Regions from separate parts of the Stenotrophomonas sp. YJH_SMC_16 genome, predicted to be linked through region 1. Evidence: riboswitches for the same ligand, from Rfam matches in the RefSeq annotation. Region 1 holds a riboswitch; the other holds the start of a gene.
What was found. Region 1 has a riboswitch for glycine ahead of gcvP (aminomethyl-transferring glycine dehydrogenase). Riboswitches for the same ligand answer to the same signal wherever they lie in the genome.
Positions count from the first base shown of each region.

Region 2: linked by a shared signal. The riboswitch ahead of AC5P6E_RS02665 (trimeric intracellular cation channel family protein) and the one ahead of gcvP (aminomethyl-transferring glycine dehydrogenase) in region 1 are both predicted to bind glycine.

Region 1 covers NZ_JCAFRH010000013.1:3,660-7,853, reverse strand. Annotated here, with positions in the region: gene gcvP (aminomethyl-transferring glycine dehydrogenase) at 1-2,228, opposite strand, end outside; glycine riboswitch at 2,291-2,393, opposite strand; gene AC5P6E_RS20040 (multidrug effflux MFS transporter) at 2,695-3,921, shown strand; gene AC5P6E_RS20035 (siderophore-interacting protein) at 4,063-4,194, shown strand, end outside.
Region 2 covers NZ_JCAFRH010000001.1:600,007-604,200, forward strand. Annotated here, with positions in the region: gene AC5P6E_RS02650 (NAD(P)/FAD-dependent oxidoreductase) at 1-595, shown strand, start outside; gene AC5P6E_RS02655 (nuclear transport factor 2 family protein) at 678-1,109, opposite strand; gene AC5P6E_RS02660 (GIY-YIG nuclease family protein) at 1,254-1,529, opposite strand; glycine riboswitch at 1,570-1,659, shown strand; glycine riboswitch at 1,673-1,776, shown strand; gene AC5P6E_RS02665 (trimeric intracellular cation channel family protein) at 1,861-2,478, shown strand; gene AC5P6E_RS02670 (hypothetical protein) at 2,545-3,393, opposite strand; gene AC5P6E_RS02675 (3-deoxy-7-phosphoheptulonate synthase) at 3,668-4,194, opposite strand, start outside.

The sequences.
Region 1 (4,194 bases):
GCGCTGACCATGCCGACCGGGCCGTTGTCACCCAGCTTGCCCGGCAGGAACGGCGCCAGGTGCTCCTTGACCGCGCACGGGCCAACGCCCGGGCCGCCACCGCCGTGCGGGATGCAGAAGGTCTTGTGCAGGTTCAGGTGCGAAACGTCCGAACCCCACTTGCCCGGCTTGGCCACGCCGACCAGGGCGTTCATGTTGGCACCGTCGGTGTACACCTGGCCGCCGTGCTTGTGGATGATCTCGCAGATCTCCACCACCTCTTCCTCGAACACGCCGTGCGTGGACGGGTAGGTCATCATGATCGCGGCCAGGCGGTCGCTGTACTTCTCGGCGTTGAGGCGGATGTCCTCGACATCGACGTTGCCGTTGGCATCGGTCTTGGTCACCACCACCTTCATGCCGCACATCTGTGCCGAAGCCGGGTTGGTGCCGTGTGCCGAATCCGGGATCAGGCAGATGTCACGGTGATCTTCGCCGCGCGAACGGTGGTAGGCGCGGATCGCCAGCAGGCCGGCGTACTCGCCCTGCGCGCCGGAGTTCGGCTGCAGGCTGACCGCGTCGTAGCCGGTGCATTCGACCAGCATCGCTTCCAGCGTGTCGATCAGTTCCTTGTAGCCCAGCGCCTGGTCGGCCGGCACCAGCGGGTGGATCTGCGAGAACTCCGGCCAGGTCACCGGGATCATCTCGGCGGTGGCGTTGAGCTTCATGGTGCACGAGCCCAGCGGGATCATCGTGCGGTCCATCGCCAGGTCCTTGTCGGCCAGCGAACGCAGGTAGCGCAGCAGTTCGTGCTCGCTGTGGTGGGTGTTGAACACCGGATGGGTCAGGAACGCGGACTGGCGCAGCAGGCCGGCCGGCAGCGCGTCGGCGGTGCTGGCATCCAGCGCGTCGACGTCCAGCGAAGCACCGAACACTGCAGCCACGGCGACGATGTCGGCGCGGGTGGTGGTCTCGTCCAGGCTGATGCCGACCGAGTCGCTGTCAATCGCGCGCAGGTTGTAGCCGGCGGCGCGGGCCTTGGCATGGATCTCATCGGCGTGCACGCCGGTGACATGCAGGGTGTCGAAGAAGTCGCCACCAACCTGCACGCCGGCATTGCGCAGCGCTGCGGCCAGGATCGAGGCCAGGCGATGGGTGCGGCGGGCAATGCGGGTCAGGCCTTCCGGGCCGTGGTAAACGGCGTACATCGAGGCCATCACCGCCAGCAGCACCTGCGCGGTACAGATGTTGGAAGTCGCCTTCTCGCGGCGGATGTGCTGCTCGCGGGTCTGCAGGGTCAGGCGGTAGGCCGGGTTGCCCTGGGCATCGACCGAAACACCGATCAGGCGGCCCGGCATCGAGCGCTTGTAGGCGTCACGGCAGGCCATGAAGGCGGCGTGCGGGCCACCGAAGCCGAACGGCACGCCGAAACGCTGGCTGTTGCCGACCACGATGTCCGCGCCCCATTCGCCCGGGGCGGCCAGCAGGGTCAGGGCCAGCAGGTCGGTGGCCACGGCCACCAAGCCGCCGCGTGCGTGCACGGCATCGACCAGCGCCTTGTAGTCGCCCACCTGGCCGAAGGTATCCGGATACTGCAGCAGCAGGCCGAAGGCTTCCGCTTCCAGCGCTTCGGCCGGGGTGCCGACGCGCAGCACGATGCCCATGGGCTCGGCGCGGGTACGCAGCAGTTCCAGCGTCTGCGGATGCACGGCGTCGTGCACGAAGAAGGTGTCCGACTTGGACTTGGCCGAACGCTTGGCCAGGGTCATCGCTTCAGCAGCGGCGGTGGCTTCGTCCAGCAGCGAGGCGTTGGCGATTTCCATGCCGGTCAGGTCGGCGCACAGGGTCTGGAAGTTGATCAGCGCTTCCATGCGGCCCTGCGAGATTTCCGCCTGGTACGGAGTGTAGGCGGTGTACCAGGCCGGGTTTTCCAGGATGTTGCGCAGGATCACGTTCGGCGTGTGGGTGCCGTAGTAGCCTTGGCCGATGAAGCTGCGCAGCACGGTGTTCTTGTCGGCGATCGCACGGATCTTCGCCAGTGCCTGTACTTCGGTCATCGACTCCGGCAGCGCCAGCGGTGCCGGCGACTTGATCTTGGCCGGTACGATGGCATCGGTCATGCCATCCAGCGACGCGTGGCCGACGACATCGAGCATCTGCGCGATCTCGGCGTCGTTGGGGCCGATGTGGCGCTCGACGAACGCGTTGTGGTGCTCGAGCTCACGCAGGGAAGGGGTGTTCTGGGACATGGCGAAGGATCCGTCAGGAAAGGGCACACGCACGGGCACAAGCCGCCGGTCGGCGGTCTGCGGGGCGCCCCTCTGTCCTTTTGCCTGAGAGTTTAAAAGCGCGGAAAACCGCAGCTTCGTGCCCCTTCGGCGCCGGATCGAACCGGTCTCTCCAGAGTTGTGTTACGGGTGGTATCGGGCCTGAGCGATTACGGGCGTTGCGCCTTCGGCAGCGGTGTTCCGCTTCTCCCACCGTGTTGCCCGCCGATTATAGCCCGTTGCGGGCCCGGCCAGCGGCCGCCGGTCGGTGCCGCCGCGCCTGAATGGCCGATGGCCCGGCCGTGCGTTTTGTGCAGTGCTGCATGGCATCAGGCGCAATCCCCACCTATGATGGGCGGATACCCGAATTCATCTGGCGCCGTCCCCGTTGTTGCGGGACCGGCGCCCGCCGTGCGTGCCCCGCATGGCCCTGCCGGACGCTTCCTCCATGACCGCCGCTGTTGCCCCTTCCACCCGCCGCATGGCCCTGCTGCTTGCCGGCCTGGCCATGTTCGGCCCGTTCTCGATCGACACCATCTTCCCGGCGTTCCCGCAGCTGGCCCAGCGCCTGGCGGTGGACGAAGTGGCGGTGCAGCAGACCATCAGCGTGTACCTGCTGTTCTATGGCCTGATGAGTCTGGCGCACGGCCCGCTGTCCGATGCCTGGGGCCGCAAGCGGGTGATCCTGGGCGGCCTGGTGGTGTTCGTCGGCGCCTCGGTCGGCTGCGCGCTGTCCACCGACCTGTCCACGCTGCTGGCGTTCCGCGCGCTGCAGGGCCTGTCGGCGGGTGTCGGCATGATCGTCGGCCGCGCGGTGATCCGCGACCTGTACCACGGCCACGATGCCCAGCGGCTGATGAGCCAGGTGTCGATGCTGTTCGGCATCGCTCCGGCCATCGCACCGATCATCGGTGGCTGGATCCTGCTCAGTGGCGCCGGCTGGCCGCTGATCTTCTGGTTCCTGGTGGTGTTCGGGCTGGTGCTGTTGGCGGCCACCGCGCGCTTCCTGCCGGAAACCCATGCGGTCGAGGCACGGGTGCCGCTGTCGCCGCGCGTGCTGCTGCGTGACTACGTGCGCATCGGCTTCAACCCGCGCTTCCTGCGCCTGGCGCTGGCCGGCAGCATCGGTTTCGGCGGCATCTTCCTGTACATCTCCTCGGCACCGGTGTTCGTGATGCAGCACCTGCACCTGGGCGAGGGCGGTTTCGCCTGGTTGTTCATCCCCACCATCGGTGGCATGACCACCGGCTCGTTCCTGTCCGGGCGCATGGCCGGGCACACCACGCCCACACGCCAGGTCGCCATCGGTTTCAGCCTGTGCGCGCTGTCGGCGCTGCTGAATGTCGGCTACGTGGCGCTGTCGCCGCAGTTCGTGCTGCCGTGGGCGGTGCTGCCGATCTTCCTGGGCGGCATGGGCATGGCCCTGATCTTCCCGATCCTGGCCTTGGCGGTGCTGGACATGTACCCGCACCAGCGCGGCCTGGCCTCGTCGCTGCAGGCCTTCGTGCAGCTGATGATCAGCACCGTGGTGGCCGGCGTGGTGTCGCCGCTGCTCAGTGCCAGCCCGCTGCACCTGGCGCTGGGCCAGGCCGCGTTCTTCGGCGCCGGATTCGTTTTCTGGTACTGGGAACACCAGCGTGAACGCGCGGCGCAGGCAGCCTGCACGGGCCATTGAGCAGCGCGCAGGGGTAGGGCAGGCCGCGATGCCCGTAACGCTTGCGGCGAGCAACGACCGGACTAGGCTGGGGACTCCAGCCAGCCGGTGCGTGGATGCACGACAGCCAGCCGATCCGATGTCGTTGCATGAGGTTCCCCCATGGCTGCGCAGCAGACCTATCGCCTGTTCGAGGTGGCGCTGAAGGAGCGCCGCGTTCTTTCCCCTTCCCTGGACCGCATGGTGTTCACTGGTGCCGACGTGGCGCGGATGAAGACCGAAGGCCCGGACCAG
Region 2 (4,194 bases), on a different contig from region 1:
CGTGGAAGTGCTGACCGGCACCCCGGTGAGCGACATCGACAGCCAGGGCTTCAGGCTCGGCGATCAGTTCGTGCCGGCACGCACGGTGGTGTGGGCCGCCGGTGTGGCCGCTTCACCGCTGGCGCGCACGCTGGAGGTGCCGCTGGACCGCGCCGGGCGCGTGCAGGTGCAACCCGACCTCACCCTGTCTGGCCACCCGGAACTGTTCGTGGCTGGCGATCTGGCCGTATTGAACCAGGCCAACGGCAAGCCGGTGCCTGGCGTGGCGCCCGCGGCCAAGCAGATGGGCAAGTACGTGGCCGAGGTGATCCGCGCGCGCCTGCACGGCAAGCCCGAACCCGGCCCGTTCAAGTACGCAGACTTCGGCAACCTGGCCACGATCGGCCGCATGGCTGCGATCGTGCACCTGGGCCGGCTGCAGCTGTCCGGTGTGCTGGCGTGGTGGTTCTGGCTGGCCGCGCACGTGTTCTTCCTGATCGGCTTCCGCAACCGCATCGTGGTGCTGCTGAACTGGGCCGTGGCGTACTGGAGCTACCAGCGCAGCGCGCGCATCATCTTCGGTGATGACCAGGACGACCGGCGACCGAAGCGCTAGGGCCGCACGTATGCTCCTGTAGCGCCGAGCCATGCTCGGCTGCACTTCGCGCGGTTTGCAGAAGCCGAGCATGGGCTCGGCTCTACGGCGCCTTCGGTTTCGGGTACCACAGTGCGTTGACGATGACCCAGCGCTGGTCGAAGCGCCCCATGTGGAAGTAGTCGACAAACCACGGCGTTTCCAGCCGCACCGACGCCGCGTTGCCGGTCACGTCCAGCACCGTGCAGCGGCGGTCCCATTGATCCTTCGGGGTCTTCAACGCGCCCTGCTTCGTCAGCGAGACCAGTTCTTCCTTCGACATCCGGCGCAGGCCCAGGCGTTCGTCGGGCGTATCGCCGAGGACCGCGCGCTTGGCCAGGTCCGGGTGCAGGGAGCGGGCGACGCGCTGCGGGTCGGCCTCCAGCTGGCCGTCGACGTAATCGTGGCAGGTGGCTTCGATGGCCGCGAGGGTGGCCGGATCGGCGGCGGGGCTCGTTGCTGCGGAGAGAGCGAACAGCAGGGCGGTCGTGGACATCCGGGTCTCCAGCGCTGAGGGCTGGGCGATCATGGCATGGCTGGAAGCGCCCATCCACGCATGGCGTGGATCTACTGTAGAGCCGGGCCCATGCTCGGCTTCACCATCAGGCAGCAGCAACAAAAGCCGAGCGTGGGCTCGACTCTACAGAAGCGCAGGATCCGGTGCCTGCAGCCAGGCCAGCTTGCGTTCGCGCGGCTGCTGCTTGAGCTGCCACTCAGCCCGCGAGGCGGCGGCCCGGTCCGGGTACTCGCGCACGGCCAGCACGCGCAGCGGTGGCCGCGCCCGGGTGTAGCGCGCGCCCTTGCCGGCCTGGTGGGCGGCGAAACGCGCGTCCACGTCGGTGCTGATGCCGGCGTAATAGCTGCCATCCCGGCATTCGAGCAGGTACAGGAACCAAGGGCGGAGGGACGGGGCCATGCCCGGATTATGCCGTGCTGCACTGCAGCGGATATACTGGCGGCCGAATGCAGGAGAGAGGCGCCGCGCTGGCGCCCGCCGAAGGCGCAGGCTCCCATGATCGCTCAGGCCGGTGGGCTGGAATCCCACCAACCATGCATTCGACTCGCCGAGCTGGAGAGAGGTCACCGGGCACGCCCGGGACGATCCGCCGAAGGGGCACGCGGCCTACGCCGCTGAACTCTCAGGCAAAAGGACAGCGGGAGCGGCACCGGTCATCGTCATCCCGTCATTGCGCAGGCAGTGGCGGTAGTCGCGCATGGCCGGCCCCACCGCGCCCGGAGCCTGTCCCATGCTGCTGTCCATCATCTACCTGATTGCCATTTCCGCCGAGGCCATGACTGGCGCACTGTCCGCAGGCCGCCGCCGCATGGACCTGTTCGGTGTGGTCATGATCGCCTGCGTCACCGCCCTCGGCGGCGGATCACTGCGCGACATCCTGCTCGGCCACTATCCGCTGGGCTGGGTGAAGCATCCCGAGTACCTGGGCTTCACCGTATGCGCGGCGCTGATCGCCACCTGGGTCGCACGTTGGATGCACCACTTCCGCCGCACCTTCCTGGTACTCGACGGCCTGGGCCTGATCGCCTTCACCCTGATCGGCTGCTCGATCGCGCGCGAAGCCGGCCATGCGATGCCCATCGTGCTGATTGCCGGCATGCTGACCGGCGCGTTCGGCGGCGTGCTGCGCGACATCCTCTGCAACGAGGTACCACTCATCTTCCAGAAGGAGCTGTACGCGATCATCGCGCTGCTGACCGGCGCGGCCTACCTGTTGCTGCTGCACTGGGGCGTGGCCGATGCCACCGCAATCCTGTGCTGCCTCGGCGGCGGCTTCGCGCTGCGCCTGCTGGCGATCCACTACCGCTGGGAAATGCCGAAGTTCGTGTACCACGACGAAGTGCATTGAACGATGGCGTGTTCGCCGGGCATGGCCCGGCGCTACAGAAGAGCGGTATCCACGCATGGCGTAGATCTAGAGCACGAACTTCATGGGGCTGCCCCCCGCGCGTATCCGCTCTGGATAGTCAGCCGACGGATACCGTTGGCGTCCGCATCTCCAATCGCCGTCGGAATCGTCGGCTTCCAGCAACACAGGATCGATCCATTCGCACAAGTAGTCGCTATCAGACCGTCTTTCGAAGCCTGGACAGTTCACTTTGCCCTCCACGTCAATGGAGTTGTGGGTGCTGCCGAGGTAGCTAGCGGTCAGGTGCCCCGCCACTTGTGTGTAGGTGCCGGTCTCGAGGAAGGTCTGAACAGTGATGTTGCCACCTACGGACAGAATCCCATCATTGAGTGAGCACGCGTACAGATGATCGCATTCCAGCTCATCACGCACGAACACCCAACCACCACAGTCGAGATTCCGGGCCCTGAGGCTCCCCAGTACGATCACGCAGAGCGTCTCGCTCAGATCGTTCAGTATCAGCGTGCCGTCTGCGATCAGATCACCATCGACAATCACGCAGTCGGTCTCGCAGTCGGATTTCCAGTCGCCACCTAGCGTTGTCGCAGGCACTACTTTGAATGAAGGCTCGTAGTCATCGGGCGCGGGCTCGGGAGATGCCGCGATCACCGCCCGGGCCTTCAGCGCAGGCCGCAGCAGCCCCTGGTCCCCTTCGCTGCTGTGGATCCTGATTCTTTCATCAAGATCCGCCAGCAGGCGCGCCTTCTCGAGGGACGGCTCAAACCAGTCTTCGATGACAGATACGGCATCTTCAGCGATTCGCCCGCCTTTCAAGCTCACGAGCGCCTTGGCAGCTTCACCGGAAATCGACCGACAAGCTGAATCCAGAAAGTTGTCATCCGGGAAAACACGCATCGGCGGGGTCCAGTCAGGCGAGGAACCCCATCTTCGGCCGAAATCGCAGGAGGACTCCATACAACTCTTCCGAAATCCTGCCGTGTGGCTCGCTGATATCCACGCATGGCGTGGATCTACGTCTCACACCACCCCGGCGATGTACCTGGCGCTGTCGCTCATGCGCAGCGCCAGGCGCATCGCCGGTGCAGATGGGCCGGTCTCCAACTCCGACCGGCCCTGATCGCGGCCGCACCCCCGCAGGCGCTGGCCACCATCCACACACGTGCCGCACTCAAGCGGCTTCGGACACCTTTACGTCGCGACGGGCACGCACGGCCGCGGCCAGTCGCTCCAGCACCGTCACGGTGGTGTCCCAGTCGATGCAGCCATCGGTGATGCTCTGCCCGTAGACCAGCGGCTGGCCTTCCACCAGTTCCTGGCGGCCACCGACCAGATGGCTCTCGATCATCACGCCAACGATGCGCTGTTCGCCGTCTTCCAGCTGAACGGCGATGTCGTCGATCACCTTCGGCTGGTTCTCCGGGTTCTTCAGGCTGTTGGCATGGCTGGCGTCGATCATCAGGCGCGCCGGCAGCTTGGCCTTGGCCAACACCTGGCAGGCCTCGGCAACACTGCCTGCGTCGTAGTTCGGCTGCTTGCCGCCGCGCAGGATCACATGGCAATCCGGGTTGCCGGTGGTCGACACGATGGCGGTGCCGCCCTGCTTGGTGACCGACAGGAAGTGATGCGGATTGGACGCCGCACCCACTGCGTCAGCGGCGATCTTCACGTTGCCATCGGTGCCGTTCTTGAAGCCGA